DNA from 2 places in the Paenibacillus sp. J22TS3 genome. Region 1 is predicted to be linked to the other one. Evidence: predicted binding sites of a transcription regulator. Region 1 holds the regulator's gene; the other holds the start of a gene.

The links. The regulator CtsR, encoded in region 1, represses protease genes until heat stress. The targets are predictions, from matches to a motif close to ATGGTCAATAAAGGTCAAACA.
Region 2: a site for CtsR is predicted at 3,615-3,635, ahead of clpP (ATP-dependent Clp endopeptidase proteolytic subunit ClpP). Genes of this name have one in related genera too.

The regions. Positions count from the first base shown of each region.
Region 1 is NZ_BOSF01000013.1:62,308-72,684, forward strand. It holds gene pssA (CDP-diacylglycerol--serine O-phosphatidyltransferase) at 75-803, opposite strand; gene disA (DNA integrity scanning diadenylate cyclase DisA) at 857-1,933, opposite strand; gene radA (DNA repair protein RadA) at 1,947-3,314, opposite strand; gene clpC (ATP-dependent protease ATP-binding subunit ClpC) at 3,496-5,937, opposite strand; gene mcsB (protein-arginine kinase McsB) at 5,990-7,048, opposite strand; gene mcsA (protein-arginine kinase activator protein McsA) at 7,061-7,579, opposite strand; gene KJS63_RS25415 (CtsR family transcriptional regulator) at 7,605-8,069, opposite strand; gene KJS63_RS25420 (type II asparaginase) at 8,714-9,865, shown strand; gene KJS63_RS25425 (hypothetical protein) at 9,947-10,114, opposite strand; rRNA gene rrf (5S ribosomal RNA) at 10,257-10,373, opposite strand.
Region 2 is NZ_BOSF01000011.1:48,420-58,796, forward strand. It holds gene KJS63_RS24270 (polyamine ABC transporter substrate-binding protein) at 1-123, shown strand, start outside; gene KJS63_RS24275 (GDSL-type esterase/lipase family protein) at 456-1,088, shown strand; gene KJS63_RS24280 (PdaC/SigV domain-containing protein) at 1,591-2,676, shown strand; gene clpP (ATP-dependent Clp endopeptidase proteolytic subunit ClpP) at 2,767-3,363, opposite strand; tRNA gene KJS63_RS24290 (tRNA-Arg) at 3,712-3,786, opposite strand; gene KJS63_RS24295 (sugar-binding transcriptional regulator) at 4,063-5,103, shown strand; gene gap (type I glyceraldehyde-3-phosphate dehydrogenase) at 5,185-6,195, shown strand; gene KJS63_RS24305 (phosphoglycerate kinase) at 6,384-7,565, shown strand; gene tpiA (triose-phosphate isomerase) at 7,596-8,348, shown strand; gene gpmI (2,3-bisphosphoglycerate-independent phosphoglycerate mutase) at 8,350-9,900, shown strand; gene eno (phosphopyruvate hydratase) at 9,928-10,377, shown strand, end outside.

The sequences.
Region 1 (10,377 bases):
AAATGCAAAAAACACTGGCCCTGCTGGACCAGTGTTTTTGTTTGTTTATCAAACTGTAGGGTAACCTGTATCAATTAATGTTTGGAGCGGTAAGGCTCATCGGAAGAGTGCGAATGCGGACCCCTTTTGCCGAACAATCTTTCAATATTCTGCTTAAGCCCATACAGCGCATAGATCACAAGAGGCACAAAAATCAGTTTGGTCAATTGGTCCGGGAATCTTACGGCCACCACCACAGCAACCAGTACGACCCATGGTGCGAACCAAAGCGCTTTTCTGGGAAGTCCAATTTTCTTGAAATTCGGATATCTTACGGAGCTCACCATCAAATAAGAAAGCAGAAGCATCGCTATAATAAAATAAGGGGCTGTAATTTCTTTGTGAAATAACGACAACGTGGCAAGCACGCTACCGGCGGCCGGAATTGGAAGTCCAATGAAATATCCAGGAATTCCCGGCTTCACATTAAATCTCGCAAGGCGCAATGCACCGCACATTGGGAAAATAGCGGTCACGATCCAAGCCAGAGCGACCGGCATATCTTGAAAGGAAATAATGTACATCAGCAGAGCGGGTGCAATCCCGAAGGAAATGACATCCGAGAGAGAATCGAGTTCTTTTCCAAATTCGCTTTGACAGTTAAGCGCACGGGCTACACGTCCATCCAGACCATCCAGCAGCATGGCTACAATAACCATGATTGCCGCCAAACTGTACCTCCCGTTAAATGCCAACATAATCGCGACCATTCCGAGAAACAAGTTACCCAAGGTAAACATGTTCGGAATCGATTTAGTAATCATCTCTTCACCTCATATATATTATGCCTCAGGTTCATCCTTTGATTGTATGGGAATTAAATTTGTCTGTCAATAAATACTTGTTCCTGAAGGCGCTTTAGCCCCTCTTTAATTGCACGTGCCCGCACCTCGCCAATTCCATCCACTTCATCCAGCTCTTCAATGGAAGCCATCATAACTCCCGGCAGCTGTTCGAACCGCTCAACCAAATTGTGAACAATTACGTTAGGCAGCCGCGGAATTTTGTTCAGCACGCGGTAACCGCGCGGGGAGATCAGCTCTTCGGAAGAAGCCCAAGCCGCAGGATATCCGAGCAGCTTGGTAATGTGCACCACATCAAGCAATTCCTCATCGGAAGAACGTTTCAGACCTAAGATCAGATCACGGATATACTCCTCCTGGTCCTCACGGGCATAGTCCTTATACAAGAGCCAGGCTTCTTCTTCCATGTTGCTGACCAGCTCTTCCATCTGCATGCTAATCAGGCGGCCTTCCGTACCAAGCTCGTTGATGAATCTTTTGATTTCAAGCTTAATCCGGATCACCATTTCCACCCGTTGGATCACATTAATCACTTCCGGCAGAGTGACCAGCTCTTCGAACTCCGATGCTGTCAAGTTGGTCAAGGACTGATTGAGCACGGATCTATACTTCTCCAGCGTCTGAATTGCCTGATTCGCTTTGGTCAGAATCACGCCAATCTCTTTGAGCGCATAACGCAAACCACCTTGGTATAAGGTGATAATGTTACGGCGCTGCGAAATGGATACCACCAGCTTGCCGGTCTGCTTCGCTACCCGCTCCGCTGTACGGTGACGGATTCCCGTTTCGGCAGAAGAAATCGAGGAATCGGGAATCAGCTGCGTATTTGCATACAGAATCCGCTTCAAGTCCTCACTAAGAATAATGGCTCCATCCATCTTGGCGAGCTCATACAGGTAGTTCGGCGAGAAATCACAGTTGATGGAGAATCCCCCCTCCACCACCTCCATGACCTCTGGGCTGTATCCGACCACAATCAGGCCGCCCGTCTTCGCCCGCAGCACATTCTCCAGACCGTCCCTGAATGCCGTTCCCGGTGCGACGAGTCTGAGCAGATCGTTCATTTTCTCCAATTGGTTAGGTTCTTTCATCTTTAAGTGCCCCCTAATTTAACGCAACAGCTAACGCCTCTGCAACGGTGTTCACGCCGACAAGCTCAATACCTTTGGGGCTCTTCCATCCCTTAAGGCTTTTCTCTGGCAGAATGACCCGTTTGAATCCGAGCTTCTCCGCTTCTCTTACCCGCTGCTCCACACGGGACACCGCCCTTACCTCCCCGGTCAATCCAACCTCTCCGAAGATGACATCATCGGGCTTGGTCGGAATGTCCCGGAAGCTGGAAGCAATGCTCACCGCGATGGCCAGGTCGACAGCCGGCTCATCCAGCCGGACACCGCCCGCCACATTCACATAGGCATCCTGATTCTGCAGGAACATGCCCATTCTTTTCTCAAGAACGGCAATAATCAGATTCATCCGGTGATGATCCACTCCTGTCCCCATCCGCCTTGGTGAAGGAAAATGAGTCGAGGAGATCAACGCCTGAAGCTCCACCAGCATAGGACGCGTCCCTTCCATACTGGCGACTACAGTCGAACCGGCCACCCCAAGCGGACGCTCCGACAGGAACAATTCAGACGGATTCGTAACTTCCGTAAGACCTACTTCATTCATTTCGAAGATCCCGATTTCGTTGGTGGAACCAAAACGGTTCTTCACCGCTCTGAGCAGCCGGTAGGAATGATGCCGTTCACCTTCAAAATAAAGCACACAGTCCACCATATGCTCAAGCAGCCGTGGACCGGCAATAGCGCCCTCCTTGGTAACATGGCCGACAAGCACCGTGGCTATGCCCTGTCCCTTGGCGATTCTCATAAATCTTGCGGTACACTCACGGACCTGGGACACGCTTCCCGGCGCACTGGTCACTTCAGGTAAATATACAGTCTGAATCGAATCGATGACCAGAAAGTCAGGCGATACGCTCTCAATCGCTTCCTCAATGCTATCCATATTGCTCTCGCACAGCACAAAAAGCTCCTCCGACAGCGCACCAAGGCGTTCAGCGCGCAGCTTGGTCTGCCGTACGGATTCTTCTCCTGAAATATACAGTACACGAAGTCCTGCGCGGGCCATCTCATAAGACGTCTGAAGCAACAGTGTGGATTTGCCGATTCCCGGATCACCGCCAACCAGTACAAGTGAGCCCGGAACAACCCCTCCGCCAAGGACACGGTTTAACTCTCCGATTCCAGTCTGAACACGCGGCTCTTTACCGCTCTCTATATTGATGATGGGCTGGGCCTTTTCCTTAGTTTGAAAAAGCCCCGATGTCAGCCCTTGTGTCTTTACGACTTTCTCTGTTTCCTCAATCATGGTATTCCAGGCACTGCAGCCCGGGCACTTGCCATACCATTTCGGGGATTCGTAACCGCATTCCGTACAATAGAACTTGGTCTTAATTTTGGCCATGTACTTCTCCTAACCATCTGCAAAATATATTCCCGTAATTCAACCGGTATAACAATCAAAGTTTACCATTTATACTGTTTTATCGTAAAGTTCTAATGAAAATGTTATATCAAAAAACAAAGGGCTGCTTCATCTGAAGGTTAATCAGATGAAGTGCAGCCCCTTTTTGCCTGTATTTAGTTTAGTTTGGTGATAAAGTGCCTGTTCGATTCACCGTGAGAGCCCCGTTCTCTTCGTCGATCACCAGGGAATCTCCTTTTTTGATTGTGCCGGTCAGAAGCTCTTCAGACAAACGGTCTTCGATGTGCTTCTGAATCGCACGGCGGAGTGGACGCGCACCGTAAGCCGGATCAAAGCCTTCTTTGGCCAGGAATGCCTTGGCTTTGTCTGTGAGCAGGAAGTCCACATCATATTCACGCAGCCGTTTGCGAAGCTCCTCGGACATCAAGGTCACGATTTCGGAAATATGAACTTCTTCCAGGGAGTGGAAGACGATCGTTTCATCAATCCGGTTCAGGAACTCTGGACGGAAACTCTTCTTGAGCTCACCCATCACTTTATCCTTCATCGTCTCATAGTTGGCACCCGCATCGTTCACAGCAGTGAAACCAAGCGTTGTATTCTTCTTGATTACGTCTGCCCCTACGTTCGAAGTGAGAATAATCAGGGTGTTGCGGAAGTCTACAACACGGCCTTTAGAGTCGGTAAGACGACCGTCCTCAAGCACTTGAAGCAAAATGTTGAACACTTCAGGATGCGCCTTCTCAATCTCATCAAGCAGCACTACGGAATAAGGCTTGCGGCGAACCTTCTCAGTCAACTGGCCGCCTTCTTCATAACCTACATATCCTGGAGGGGCTCCAACCAGACGGGCTGTGGAGTGTTTCTCCATATACTCGGACATGTCAATCCGGATCACCGCGTTCTCATCACCGAACATAGCCTCAGCAAGAGCACGGGCTAGTTCCGTCTTACCTACCCCGGTAGGTCCGAGGAAAATGAAGGAGCCCATTGGCCGCTTCGGATCTTTAAGACCTGCACGGGCCCTGCGAATCGCACGGCTGACGGCCTTAACCGCCTCATCCTGCCCGATTACACGTTCATGAAGGATCTGCTCCATGTTAAGCAGACGCTCGGTTTCCTCTTCCTTCAGCTTGCTGACAGGGATACCCGTCCAGCTTGCCACGACCTGAGCAATGTCTTCCGGAGTAACCTCGGAATCCGTACGCCCCTGTTTCTCTTTCCATTGATTCTTCGTCACGTCCAACTCTTCGCGGATCTTCTGCTCCGTATCCCGGAGAGCGGCAGCCTTCTCGAATTCCTGGCTTTGAACAGCAGCGTCCTTCTCCTTGCGGATATCCTCCAGGCGGCTCTCCAGTTGTTTCAAATTAGGTGGTGCCGTATAAGAATTCAGTCTAACCTTAGATCCGGCTTCGTCGATAAGGTCAATCGCCTTATCTGGAAGGAAGCGGTCAGGAATATACCGGTCAGACAATTTTACTGCCTGCTCGATTGCCTCATCGGTAATTTTCACACGGTGATGCGCTTCATAACGGTCCCGGAGACCATGCAAAATCTGAATGGCTTCTTCAGGAGACGGTTGATCCACGGTAATAGGCTGGAAGCGCCGTTCCAGGGCGGCATCCTTTTCGATATACTTGCGGTATTCATCCAGGGTTGTTGCCCCGATGCACTGAAGCTCGCCACGGGCCAGAGCTGGCTTAAGAATATTGGAGGCATCGATCGCGCCTTCAGCACCCCCTGCACCGATCAGGGTATGCAGCTCATCAATGAACAGAATGATGTTACCCGCTTGGCGGATTTCATCCATAATTTTCTTCAAGCGGTCCTCAAATTCACCGCGGTATTTGGTCCCGGCTACAACCGAACCCATGTCGAGTGTCATAACTCTCTTCTCCCGGAGAATTTCCGGTATCTCATTGTTAATGATCTTCTGAGCCAATCCTTCGGCGATAGCTGTCTTACCAACACCCGGCTCACCGATAAGCACTGGGTTGTTCTTGGTCCGCCGGCTCAGAACCTGAATTACACGTTCAATTTCCTTGCTGCGGCCGATCACCGGATCAAGATTGCCTTCCTTGGCTGTCGCCGTCAGATCACGGGCCAAGCTGTCCAAGGTTGGTGTGTTCACATTTGCCGGAGTGCCATGGTGGCTTGATACAGCTTCACTGCTTCCAAGCAGCTGAAGCACCTGCTGACGGGCTTTGTTCAGACTAATCCCCAGGTTGTTCAGAACGCGTGCTGCCACGCCTTCCCCTTCACGGATTAGCCCAAGCAGAATGTGCTCGGTACCGACATAGGTATGTCCCAGCTTCCGCGCCTCATCCATGGACAGTTCGATAACCTTCTTGGCACGCGGTGTATATGCGATATTGGTTGGCTGCTCTTGTCCGCGGCCAATCAGAGTCTCTACTTCATCCTGAATCTTCTCAAGACCCAGACCCAGTCCGATTAACGCTTTAGCTGCAATCCCTTCGCCTTCCCGAATCAGACCCAGCAATATATGTTCGGTGCCGATATTATTATGCCCCAAACGAACTGCTTCCTCTTGAGCCAAAGCCAGCACTTTCTGTGCGCGTTCCGTAAATCTTCCAAACATCATATCCCTTACACCTCCATAATATGGTAAGAATCGCATGTCTAACTCATTGCATTTATTTACCCAATTTCTCGCGAATCAACTTGGCCCTGTACATATCCCGTTCTCCGCGGTCCATATGTTCATTGAACTTCTTTTGCAGAAAACCTGGCTGTGTCAGCACCGTAAGCTCATTCAGCTCGGAAGCCGACAAATGGTCAATCAAGCCCAGGTCAATGCCCAGTCTCACATCCGACAAGCGCTGTGCAGCTTCCTTGGAATCAATAATAGCGGCATTCGATAAGATACCGTAAGACCGCATGACCCTGTCAGTCATACGAAGCCTGGATTCCAGGAGAAGCTTCTGACGGGCCGTTTTCTCGTGCTCGATAATTTGCAGCACGACACCATGCAGGTTCTCAATAATTTCAGCTTCACTTTGTCCCAGTGTAATCTGATTTGAGATTTGAAACAAGTTACCCATAGCCTCACTGCCCTCACCGTAAATCCCCCGGACCGTCAGACCCACCTGGGTTACTGCCGACAGAATCCGGTTAATCTGCTGCGTCAGAACTAAGGCAGGCAGGTGCATCATGACTGAAGCTCTAAGACCTGTCCCTACATTTGTAGGACAACTGGTCAGATAACCTCTTTTGTCATCAAAGGCATAATCCACATGAGCTTCAAAAATATCATCTACAGCCGTCGCTCTCTCCCAAGCCTCATGGACATGAAAACCGGGATACAGGCACTGAATACGCAGATGGTCCTCCTCATTAATCATGATGCTAAGACTCTCGTCCTCACTAATGATGACCGCTCCATTTCGCGACTCCGTGGCAAGGTTAGGACTAATTAAATGCTTCTCCACAAGAATCTGACGGTCCAAATCTTCCATTTCATCAAGCAGGAGGAGATGCAGTCGACCATATTCACCTAACCGGTTGTCGCCAAGGACTTCTTTTAGCTGCTTCAGCACCTCTTCAGACTGCTGATTAGTGGCCAGCATTGGAAAAGCCAGATGTTGAAGGTTCCGCGCAATCCGTACCCGGCTGCTGATGACAATATCGGATTCATTTCCTCTATGTCTCATCCATTCACTGAGCGGCTGATCTGTAAACCGGAGATTTGGCATAACGCATTCCCCCTATTCTGATGAAATTTCCTTCTCAAGTTCCCGGATCTGATCCCGAAGCTTAGCCGCAGTCTCAAATTCCTCCTGCACAATCATCATCTGCAGCTGCTGCCGCAACTCGTCAATCTTACGCTTGGTCTGAATATGGCTGCCGATACGAACCGGCACTTTACCCATATGGGTGGTGTTACCGTGCACTCTCTTGAAGAGAGGGTCCAAGCGGTCGTTAAAATATTTATAACAAGAGCTGCATCCAAACCTTCCCACCTTACTGAATTGGGAATAGGTCATTCCGCATTCCTTACATTGAAGATTCTCTGTGTTCTTGCTGGTTACCTGCTTTCCGCTAGGACCAATATCCAGCAATCCGGATAACAAGCTGTGAATAGAAAAACCACCTGAAGTTCCCGGTATCATCTCGCCTTTTTCTCTGGCACAGGCTTCACAAATATGAAATTCCGTTTTTTCTCCGTTCACAATTTTGGTGAAATGAAGAGAAGCCGGACGTTTACCGCATTCCTGACAAAGCACAAGATGTCCCTCCTTTAACTGTGGCTTAAGATTTAACTAATAATGATATCAACATAGCTTTCATAATTCTTGCACGAATCTCATCCCGATAAGGAAGCTTGAGCGCAAGCACCTCTCTAGATACTACAGACCTCATCAGATTGGCTTCACGTTCAGTAATCACACGTGCTTCAACCAATTGATAGATTAATCCCTCAGCGGCTGCTTGACCCATCTCATTTCCAATCGTCTGATGCAGATGAGTATGCAATGAGGTCGGGCCAGGCAGCTCAATCCTGCGGATTCGGACATATCCGCCTCCGCCGCGCTTGCTTTCCACCAGGTACCCTTTCTCCAAAGTAAACCTTGTGCTGATCACGTAGTTGATTTGGGAAGGCACACAGGAGAATTTATCGGCTAAATCATTGCGCTGGATCTCAATGGTTCCCTCAGGACTTTCATGCAGAATACTCTTGAGATATTTTTCTATAATATCGGAGATATTTCGCATTCACTCATCCCTCCACTGCTGAAGCGTCTAGCCATTACGAAACGGCAAAAACGATCTCCTGATAAAGTCAACCTGCAGTCAAATCCAACAACTGAACTTTTAAGACATCGAATAATAAATCGGGTAAAAGAAATAATAACTATACATCGAATTGACTTTGACTTTCTTTGACCTTGAATTTATTATATCATATTTTCCTCATTTGCCAAGGCCCTTTTTATATTCAGTCTAAAATCCATTGGATCTATAAGCGCTCTCTAGGTCAGGTCTTAGCAAAATCCTGTTTATCCACCTCTAGTTATACTTTACCCATCCTACATCCTGTCCATTCGACCCTCCAATTAATTTACATAGCCATTAACCCACGCTTTGAAACCATTTAACTTGTAGCCATTCAGGGGTAATAAAATAAATCTATCGTTGGAGCTCGATTTATTTATGTAATAAAACCTAACATTTCTATTGTCGAATCGTATGATTTTCATATATACTTTCGTAAATAAGTTGCCTTCTTGTAAGATAACATTACATAGAATTAAGAAAGGAGCTGAAGTTATCGATTTCTTACTTAGACAAGCTGCTGCTTATTTACTGAATGTACAACCGACCATGATACTCACATAAGTGAAAGGGGATCAACTTCTATGAACTACAAAAAATTCTTCGCTGTATCACTATTAACAGGTACCTTATTTACTACAACACTTCTTACTGGATTAAATCCTTCTTCTGCTCAAGCCAACGAATTCGTAACTACAGGCAAGATAGTAGCTGTGAATTCTACATCTACAGTTCCTTCCGTCACTAAGGCGTTACCCAATATCAAAATTCTGGCCACCGGTGGAACTATAGCCGGATCATCTGCCTCAAACACCGATACAACGGGTTATAAGGCAGGAGCACTTGGTGTTGATACACTCATTAATGCAGTTCCAGAAATGAAGAGTATGGCTAATGTAAGTGGAGAACAAATTGCCAACGTTGGTAGTCCGGATATCACCAATGAAATTTTGTTAAAACTTGCAAAACGTGTCAACGAACTGCTTGCCCGCAATGATGTTGACGGCATCGTAATTACTCATGGAACGGACACCCTGGAAGAAACGGCCTACTTTCTGAATCTTGTTGTCAAAAGTGATAAGCCCGTTGTCGTAGTAGGGTCAATGCGACCTGCCACCGCGATGAGCGCCGATGGTCCTTTCAACCTGTATAATGCTGTAAAGGTTGCCGCCGACAAGCAGTCGGACGGAAAGGGTGTCCTCGTCATGCTTAATGACCGAATCGGTGCTGCCCGGTATATCACCAAGACCAACACCACTGCTGTAGATACATTCAAATCCTCGGAACAGGGCTATCTCGGCGCTGTAGTTGGCGATAAAGTATACTACTATAATGAACCTACCCGTAAACATACAACAAGCACCCCGTTCGACATTTCCAAGCTCGACAAGCTTCCTCAAGTTGATGTCCTATATGAATATGAGAATAACGGCAGATACTTATACGATGCTGCTGTGGCTGCTGGGGCCAAAGGGATTGTCGTTGCCGGTTCTGGTGACGGTTCGCTATCCAGCGCTTCTGAGGCCGGAGCCATTGATTCCGGGAAAAAGGGTGTGCTTATCGTCCGTTCAACGCGGGTAGGGAGTGGGACAGTCGCTCCTTCATCCGAAGACGCTAAGAGAAACTTTGTGTCCTCAGATTCACTAAATCCACAAAAGTCGCGTATCCTCCTTATGCTGGCCTTAACTCTAACCAATGATGTCAACAAAATCCAAACCTTCTTTAATGAATATTAATCGTACTAATATCCTTCCTCCATCTACAGAACAAATAAAAGAACCGTCAGAGATCTCTGACGGTTCTTTGCTGGCTTCCAATTAATCCCCTTCTTTTTCCTCGGGCACATCATATTTATTAATATGCGCAGTAATGGCTTCCACAGCCTCATTAACATCGGTTGTAGCAGGGACCGCCTTAACTTCATCCTCTGTCTTGTCCAAAAAATTCTGATGATCTGCACGGATCGCTTCAATTTTGTTACTCATCTGAAATCAACCTCCTAAATTTAAAATTGCTCTCTTATTGTTTCAGAATCAGCTGTATCTATACGTTAATTGAACTGCGTTGCAGATAAAAAATTTAACACATAAAAAAGCCTTATCGATTATTCGATAAGGCTTACTTTTCGCTTGGCGGCGTCCTACTCTCCCAGGACCCTGCGGCCCAAGTACCATCGGCGCTGGAGGGCTTAACGGTCGTGTTCGGGATGGGTACGCGTGGAACCCCTCCGCCATCGCCACCAAACGGA
Region 2 (10,377 bases), on a different contig from region 1:
GACGACAAAATGATTAATTTGTCCGAAGATGAAATGAAACGCACCGAATGGCTCAAGGATGTGGGAAATACCTTGCAGGTGTATGACCGATTCTGGACCGAGCTGAAAAGCGGACGTGAATAATTGAAGATATATAAAATGAGCTTTAAAAAAATAACCGATCTCAGCGGAGAGGCCGAGTGATTCTGAAGAAGCGGAGCGTCCGCCTTTGTCTCCGAAATGCCCCTACTTGGATATCTAGTTCAAAGGATTTCGGAGACAACAGTGGTCGTAAGAACACTCGGCATCGCAGCGCCCAAAACGGTAACCTTTATAAGTTCATTCTATATAGTTAAGAAGTCCGTCCCACTGGGACGGGTTTTTTTGTCTCGACGTATGTCCATTAAGGACATCTCCCCGTTGCCTGCTGGGATACCGGTACATAAGATGAACCATATGTATAGGAGGCGATACGGGTGAGCTATCTATATACGGCGATAGGGGATTCCTTGACTACCGGATTCGGGGCTCTGCCCGGCAACGGGTTCGTGCCCACATATCGGCGGATGGCCGAAGGCACACTTCGTACTCAGGTGTACAGCCAGAACCTGGGTGTTAACGGCCTGACCTCAGGTGAGCTTGAGAAGCGGCTCCGATATCCGGTCTATCAGCAGGCTCTGAGAGATGCCAATATCATAACCATCTCCATTGGTGGAAATGACCTGATCCAAGCTGCAAAGGCAATCCGGCGGACTCCTTCGCGGGAATCCCAGATTCTGAGTCAGTCCTTGGCCGAGTGCAAACGGAATTTTACGGATATCGTCCGCACGGTCTATGGCATCAAGGAGGGGAGCCGCAGCAGATATATCCTGCGCGTCGTTGGTCTGTACAATCCCCATCCAGAGGTGAGGGAGGGGGATGCTTGGGTTACCCAGTTCAACCGGTATGCTGCCCAGTTCTCAAACCAGGTTTACGGCTTTGCGGACATTTTCCCCATCTTTACCAGAAGGGGCAGGGAGCTGCTCTCGATTGATCAAGTACACCCTAATGGACGCGGCTATAAGGTGATAGCGGAACAGCTTCATAGACTGGGGTACGGGTATTTGTAACAGATCAGCACCGGATATCCGGCAGGTTAGAGCTCATTTATGAGAAGTGCTGTATCATTGAACTTGAGGATTACCTATAGGCAAGAGTGTTCGATGATTCCGAAGGTGCACAACGGTCGCCTTAGGGACCGGACTTCTATCTTAGAACATTTAATCAAGAGGTCTGGGAACGACAGCGGCCGGAAGGACATTTCATAGGCTGCTATACTGTAAAATCAATAGTTCAACTGATACAGTTCCTATTGAGCAGGTAGGTCATCCAAGCACCCGAAGCCACGAGCTGAGGGTGTCTTTTTTTATATAGAAACAACAATACCTGCTTAAAAAATTACATAATGTTTAAAAAAATGTCATGGTCCGTCCTCGAATGGAAAGAAAGTGTAATGTACATTGTTACCCTTTAATCCCCTTGGATACCTATAATTATGAAGTGTGTTAAAGACGAATGTTCTTGAACGAATGGAAATAAACCGGATATTCAACTAAGAAAGGAGTAATCTTAATGAATCAAGGAATGAAGTGGAGTGCCGGGCTACTGGCAGCAGCTATATTAGTAGGAGGCGCCGCGGTTCCGGCTGGCACAGGGTATGCCGCAAAGGCGGTAGTAAAGAAAGCGGAGACGGCGCAGGTGCCCGTTAGTTTGAAGTGGAACGGCAAGGTGTCCAAGGATAAAGGAATGCTGATCGGAGGACGGGTGTTCGTTCCGGTTACTTTTCTGCGTGATACAGTGGGGATGAAATTCACCTATGATGCCAAGTCCCATGTCTACAGCATTGGGGAAGGATACCGTAAGCTTAACCTGACTGTATCTGCGGGTACAGCTACTGCGGATATTAACGGATATTATTTGTTGTCCGATGAGTATGGCTCTAAGATGAATAAAGGTCATTTGTATGTGCCGTACAAGCTGCTTAATGATTACATGGGGCTGCAGTCCAACTGGGATACGAAGACGAAGCAGCTAAGCGTGGGGGCGCGTGCGGAGAATGCCATTCAGATCAAGACCGTAACGGTAGACAAAACCTTCAAAGGCGCAACGGCCAAGCTGCAGTATCCGCAAATTAGCGGGCTGGCTGATGAAGCTGCCCAGAAAGCGATCAATGACACGCTGAAGGCCCACATGGACAAGTTCGTGGCTGCTGCGGAGAAGGAGCTTAAGAAGCGGACAGCACAAGAGAACAAGTATGAGTATGACAGCAATTATATCGTTACATTTAATGAAAAAGGCGTACTGAGTCTCGTGGTGGCGCAGGGTTCTTATACGGGAGGGGCGCATGGTCTAACCCTTACAGACGGGTTTACCTTCTCGCTCAAGGATGGCAAGCAGCTGGGCATGAGCGATCTGCTGAAGAGCAATCCGAATTACAAGAAGCAGCTGAATCAGGAGCTTGGCAAGAAGCTAAAAGCAAATGGCGGCTACCTGGGCGGCTTTAAAGGACTGACTTCGGACAAAAACTTCTATCTGAAGCCAAACACCCTGACGATTTACTTCCAGCCGTATGAATATACCGCTTTTGCGGAAGGAACCGTTCAGTATGATTTTGCCCTTAGTAATCTAGTTGCCAAGGGAGCAAATCCGTTTAAATAAGAAGGAAGAGTCAAATTAAGCTGATATCAAAATGAAAAGCCCCCGCTTCGCTGTTTAGCGAAGACGGGGGCTTGTTGTTTTAACCAGAAATTATACGCCTTGTGGACCGGTCTTCTCGATAACCTTATCGACAATACCGTAGTCTTTGGCTTCATATGCGCTCATGAAGTAATCGCGGTCGGTATCCTTCTCAATGCGCTCAAGCGGCTGGCCTGTACGCTCAGCCAGAATCTTGTTCAGAGAATCGCGCATCTTGAGGATGCGGCGGGCACGGATTTCGATATCCGTAGCTTGACCTTCGGCTCCACCCAGCGGCTGGTGAATCATGATCTCACTATTCGGAAGTGCGAAGCGCTTGCCCTTCTCCCCGGCATTCAGCAGGAATGCGCCCATGGAAGCCGCGAGGCCCACACAGATAGTGGAGACATCCGATTTGATGAACTGCATGGTATCATAAATAGCCATACCGGCTGTAATCGAGCCGCCTGGACTGTTGATATACAGATGAATATCTTTACCCGGGTCTTCAGCATCGAGGAACAGCATTTGCGCAATAATGGAGTTGGCAACCACGTCATTTACCTGGGTTCCAAGGAAGATGATACGATCCTTAAGAAGTCTGGAATAAATGTCATAAGCACGTTCACCGCGATTGCTTTGTTCGACAACCATAGGAATATAGCTCATTAGAAAACCCTCCTTAAAAGTGTTTGGATAAAAGAATTAAGTTGATGCATCATTCCATCATTCCATCCCTTACATCATTGACCAAAAAGATGAGGTCAAAACGGGGGGGGGACAAGCCAAAAATAATATGTAGGCTGTCTGTCTATGGAATCTTAAGCAATATGGATGAACTTAGGAAATCAATCTTCAAAATCCGCTGTTCTGCAGTAAGTTCATTCCATAATAACCACATCATAAACAATTTCAAACATAAAGTCAAAGAAAGTCAAACTAATTATAAAAAAAAGGCCCGCTTTCGGGTGGGTTTGGTTAAACATATTAAAGGTATTCAGAAATTACCAAAAATTATGGCGCGCCCGCGAGGAATTGAACCTCGATCTCAGGCTTCGGAGGCCTGCGTCATATCCATTGGACCACGGGCGCAAATTTAGAGTAACAAAAATAATTATATGATATCGCTAATTAAATTGCAAGCTTAATCTACATTACACTGCTGAAGTGCTTGATAGATCAGGCATTTTGCATAAACAAGACATGCGAGGTAAATTATACGATCGTCAGACTTGCAAGAGAGGGGGAAATTGGGTAGAATGTAGGTGGGACTTAAAAAGTTAACCCGGGACATTTTAAGGCCAACCGGCTGTTTAGCTGGTTCGTTTATTGATGAAGATGAGATGAATGCCGAGCAGGAGTGAAAGCATGCGAAATATATTGGAAATCCAAAAGCAGCTTCTGCCTGATCTCATGGATGTTCTCAAGAAAAGATACACAATTCTTCATCAGATCAAGCTTGCCGGAGTGATTGGCCGCAGGACGCTAGCCGCTTCCCTTAATATGACGGAGCGGGTGCTGCGGGCTGAGACAGACCTGCTTAAAGCACAGGGACTGATTGAAATTGAGAATACCGGGATGGCCATCAGCGAAGCTGGGAGCAACCTGGTCGAGATGCTGGAGCCCCTGGTTAAGGAACTGCTCGGTCTTGCCGCATTGGAAGAGAGAATCCGCAAAGCCTATGGGCTTCGCAAGGTCATCGTCGTTCCTGGCGATTGGGATGTCTCCCCGGAGACGAAGCAAGAGCTTGGACGGGCGGGAGCCAAGGCACTCCTTGAGGTCATGGAGGAGGGCGATGTGGTCGCTGTAACCGGCGGCACAACCATTGCCGAGGTAGCCGAGAAGCTGACTATGCCGGCTCAGGCGCCGCTGAAGGATAGCTGGTTCGTACCAGCCCGAGGTGGACTTGGAGAGAACCTGGAGATCCAGGCCAACACCATTGCTTCTACTATGGCAAAACGTGTAGGCGCAGGCTATCGTCTGCTGCACGTGCCCGATCTTCTAGGCAAAGAGGCTTACCATTCCCTGGTCAGCGATCCGAACACACAGGAAATCGTGGCTTTGATCCGCAAGGCAAGAATTGTCGTTCATGGCATCGGGGATGCTATGGAAATGGCCCACAGGCGTAAGCTGGATGCCTCCATGCTTGAGGAGATTCAGAAGGAAGGAGCTCTTGCTGAATCGTTCGGTTACTATTTCGATAAAGATGGCATGGTTGTCCACAAGATGCTGACGCTTGGTCTGAGACTTGAAGATATCATTTCCACAGAGGTGGTTATCGGAATCGCAGGCGGCCGAAGCAAAGCCAAGGCCATACACGCAGTGCTGCGTTTTGGCCATGAGGATATTCTGGTGACGGACGAAGCGGCAGCCAAGGAGCTTGTCAGCTGGCTTGACCACAGTTCATGAAGCAATAAAATAAATAGGGTTACTCATGACGGCTAATGCCGTCTTGAATAAATAAAAAACGAAATTTGGGAGGAACTATCAATGAGTGTAAAAGTTGGTATTAATGGATTTGGCCGTATCGGACGTCTTGCTTTCCGTCGTATTCAAAACGTGGAAGGTATTGAAGTAGTAGCTATCAATGACCTGACAGATGCTAAAATGTTGGCTCATTTGCTTAAATACGACACTACACAAGGCAGATTCAACGGTGAAGTTGAAGTTCATGACGGATTCTTCAAAGTGAACGGCAAAGAAGTTAAAGTTCTTGCCAACCGCAACCCTGAAGAATTGCCATGGGGCGAGCTCGGCGTTGATATCGTTCTTGAGTGCACAGGTTTCTTCACTACTAAAGAAAAAGCTGAACTTCACCTCAAAGGCGGCGCTAAAAAAGTGGTTATCTCCGCTCCAGCTACCGGCGACATGAAGACGATCGTATATAACGTTAACCATGAGACTCTTGATGGTTCCGAAACTGTAATCTCTGGCGCATCTTGCACAACCAACTGCTTGGCTCCAATGGCTAAGACACTGAATGACAAATTCGGTATCGTTGAAGGCTTGATGACTACAATCCACGCTTACACAGGTGACCAAAACACACTTGATGCTCCGCATGCCAAAGGTGACTTCAGACGTGCCCGCGCTGCTGCTGAGAACATCATCCCTAACACTACAGGTGCTGCTAAAGCAATCGGTCTGGTTATTCCAGATCTGCAAGGCAAACTTGACGGTGCCGCACAACGCGTTCCAGTACCAACTGGTTCCCTGACTGAGCTGGTAACTGTTCTTGAGAAGAAAGTTACTGTAGACGAAGTTAACGCAGCTATGAAAGCAGCTTCCGATCCTGAAACTTACGGATACACTGAAGAAGAGCTTGTATCTTCCGATATCGTAGGTATCACTTACGGTTCCCTGTTCGATGCAACTCAAACTAAAGTTCTGTCCGTTGGCGACAAGCAGTTGGTTAAAACTGTAGCTTGGTACGACAACGAAATGTCTTACACAGCTCAATTGGTTCGTACTCTTGAGTACTTTGCTAAGAAAGCTCAATAAGACCGGACAAATCCAAATTTAATTCCAAAGAGGAGCAACCTGAACTTAAGGACTCCTCTTTGGTTCATGCTGAATAACCCATACTTATACAAATGATAAATATATAGAGATAACCATGCTTAAGAGAACCTTGTACCAAATGCACATGAACGGATATACAGCAAAGATTATTTAGGAGGAACGTGGAGATGACCAAGAAAAGTGTACGTGACGTCGAAGTAAATGGAAAACGCGTGTTTGTGCGTGTGGATTTCAATGTGCCGCTCGAGAACGGCAAGATTACAGATGATACCCGCATTCGGGAGACACTTCCAACCATTAAGTACCTGATCGAGAATGGGGCAAAAGTGATTCTGGCGAGCCACCTTGGACGTCCAAAGGGTGAGTTCGTGGATTCCCTTCGTCTGACACCAGCTGCAGAGCGCTTGTCCGAGCTGCTTGGCAAACCGGTAGCCAAAGCGGATGAGGCTGTAGGCGAAGCAGTTAAAGCTAAAGTTGATGCTTTGAACAATGGCGATGTTCTTGTGCTTGAGAACGTCCGCTTTTACCCAGGTGAAGAGAAGAACGATCCTGAGCTTGCAAAACAATTTGCGGAGCTTGCCGATCTATTCGTGAATGACGCATTTGGCGCGGCCCACCGTGCCCATGCTTCGACCGAAGGTATCGCTCACTTGATCCCTGCCGTTTCCGGTCTTCTGATGGAGAAAGAGCTGTCCGTTCTGGGTAAAGCACTTTCCAACCCTGAACGTCCTTTCACTGCAATCATTGGCGGTTCTAAAGTGAAAGACAAAATCGATGTAATTGACAACCTGTTGACTCTTGCAGACAACGTTCTGATCGGTGGCGGTCTGTCCTATACGTTCTTCAAAGCCCAAGGCTATGAAGTAGGACAATCCCTGCTGGATAAAGAGAAGCTGGACGTGGCTCTGGGCTTCATCGAAAAAGCGAAGAAGCTTGGCAAGAACTTCTTGCTTCCGGTTGACGTGGTCATCTCCGATGACTTCAGTGCCGATGCGAACACTGATATTGTAGGTATCGACGGTATTCCTTCCGATTGGGAAGGCGTGGATATCGGACCGAAGACCCGCGAGCTGTATGCGGATGTAATCAAGAACTCCAAGCTGGTTGTATGGAACGGACCTATGGGCGTATTCGAAATCGAACCATTCGCTGGCGGTACGCGTGCGGTAGCTGAAGCTTGTGCGGAGACTGAAGCTTACACCATTATCGGTGGCGGTGACTCTGCAGCGGCAGCCGAGAAGTTCCACCTGGCTGACAAAATGAACCACATCTCTACTGGCGGCGGCGCTTCCCTTGAGTTCATGGAAGGCAAGAAGCTTCCAGGCGTTGAAGCCTTGAACGATAAGTAAAACTGAAATACCAGACAAGGAGTGAGCCTTTTGAGAACACCGATCATTGCAGGGAACTGGAAAATGTTTAAAACCGTTTCCGAAACAAAAGCATTCTTTGCGGACGTTAAAGGCAAAGCGGAAGTAGAAGGCGTAGAGAGCGTAATCTGCGCTCCATTCACCAACCTTCCGGCTTTGGTGGAAGCGGCAAAGGGAACCTCGATTAAAATCGGCGCCCAGAACCTGCATTTCGAAGATGAAGGTGCCTTCACCGGTGAAATCAGCGGAGCAATGCTGAAAGAACTTGGCGTGGATTATGTCATTATTGGGCATTCCGAGCGCCGGGCTTACTTCGGTGAGACAGATGAAATCGTCAATAAGAAGGTGCATGCCGCATTCAAACACGGCATTACACCGATCCCATGTGTGGGTGAGAAGCTGGAAGAGCGTGAAGCTGGCCAGACTAAAGATGTGGTTAAAGTTCAGACTGAAGCCGCTCTTAAAGGCCTTTCCGCTGAGCAAGCGGCTCAGGTTGTTATTGCTTATGAGCCGATCTGGGCGATTGGAACAGGCAAGTCTTCCACCGCACAAGATGCGAATGAAGTCATCTCCTTCATTCGTTCGATTGTAACGGATCTGTACAACACAGATGTAGCATCCAAAATCCGCATTCAATACGGCGGCAGCGTGAAGCCTGAGAATGTGAAGGAATATCTGGGACAAAGCGATATCGATGGAGCGCTCGTAGGCGGTGCAAGCTTGCAGCCTGCTTCTTATATCGCGCTTGTCGAGGGGGCAAAGTAAGATGTCAGCACCAAGACCTGTAGCACTGATCATCATGGACGGTTTCGGACTTCGCGGTACGGAAGAAGGCAACGCGGTTGCCCAGGCGAAGAAACCGAATTACGACAGATACCTGAAGATGTACCCGAACACCACGCTTACAGCATGTGGGGAAGCGGTAGGCCTGCCTGCCGGGCAAATGGGGAACTCTGAGGTAGGACACCTTAACATCGGTGCCGGCCGGATCGTCTATCAGGACCTTACCCGGATTGACAAATCGATCCGCGAGGGTGAGTTCTTTACGAACCCGACGCTGGTTGAGGCTGTGCGCAGTGCCAAGACAAACGGCAAGAAGCTTCATCTTTATGGGCTTCTGTCCGATGGCGGCGTACACAGTCATATTGACCATTTGTTTGCTATGCTGGACCTGGCGAAGAAGGAAGATATGCACGAAGTGTATATCCACGCATTCCTGGATGGCCGCGATGTAGCCCCAGACAGTGCAAAGGGCTTCCTTCAGAAGCTGGTGGCTAAGATTGAAGAAGTGGGCGTTGGACGGATCGCAACCGTTCAAGGACGCTATTATGCCATGGACCGCGACAAGCGTTGGGAGCGGGTGGAGAAGTCCTACCGTGCCATCGTCTATGGAGACGGACCAAAATATACGGATCCAATTCAGGCAGTTACGGAATCCTATGAGAAGTCGGTTTATGACGAGTTCGTTGAGCCGACAGTGATCGTAGACGGCTCCGGTAACCCGGTAGGACTGGTTGAGTCGGGAGACTCCGTAGTCTTCTTGAACTTCCGTCCTGACCGTGCAATTCAGCTGTCCCAAGTGTTCACCAACACGGACTTCCGCGGTTTCGACCGTGGTCCTAAGTTCCCGGTTGGACTGCACTTCGTATGCTTGACACTGTTTAGCGAGACCGTTGGAGGCTTTGTAGCCTATGAGCCGAAGAATCTCGACAACACACTGGGTGAGGTTCTCGTTCAGCAGGGCAAGACCCAGCTGCGGATTGCCGAAACCGAGAAGTATCCGCACGTAACCTTCTTCTTCAGCGGTGGACGGGATGTTCAGCTTGAAGGGGAGACTCGCGTTCTGATCAACTCCCCTAAGGTGGCAACGTATGACCTGAAGCCGGAGATGAGCGCTTACGAGGTTGCGGAAGCGGCAGTGAAAGAGATTGAGTCGGACAAACACGATGCGATTATCCTGAACTTCGCCAACCCGGATATGGTAGGTCACTCCGGTATGCTTGAACCAACGATCAAAGCGGTTGAAGTGACCGATGAGTGTGTCGGTAAAGTCGTGGATGCCGTATTGGCCAAAGGCGGGGTCACCATTATTATTGCTGACCACGGTAACGCCGACATGGTATTTGATGAGCAAGGCCGTCCGTTCACTGCACATACCACAAATCCGGTACCGTTCATTGTGACGTCCGAAGACGTGATTCTGCGTGAGAGCGGCATTCTGGCCGATGTGGCCCCTACCATCCTGGATCTGATGGGACTTCCACAGCCTGCGGAAATGACCGGACAATCCATGATTGCCAGCCGTAAATCGAAATAACATTTTAAATAAAAAGGAGACTTTAACATGACTATTATCTCTGACGTATATGCACGCGAAGTCCTTGACTCCCGCGGTAACCCTACAGTTGAAGTTGAAGTATATCTGGAATCCGGCGCTATTGGCCGTGCGATCGTGCCATCCGGCGCATCCACAGGCGCACACGAAGCTGTTGAGCTTCGCGATGGCGACAAATCCCGTTACCTCGGTAAAGGCGTTCTGAAAGCTGTTGAGAACGTGAACGAAATCATCGCTCCAGAAGTTATCGGTATGGACGCGCTTGATCAACTGGGTATCGACAAATTGATGATCAACCTGGATGGCACGCCGAACAAAGGCAAGCTGGGCGCTAACGCGATTCTGGCTGTGTCCATGGCGGTTGCCCGCGCTGCTGCTGATGCTCTTGATCTGCCGCTGTATGTATACCTTGGCGGATTCAACGCAAAACAACTTCCAGTTCCAATGATGAACATCGTT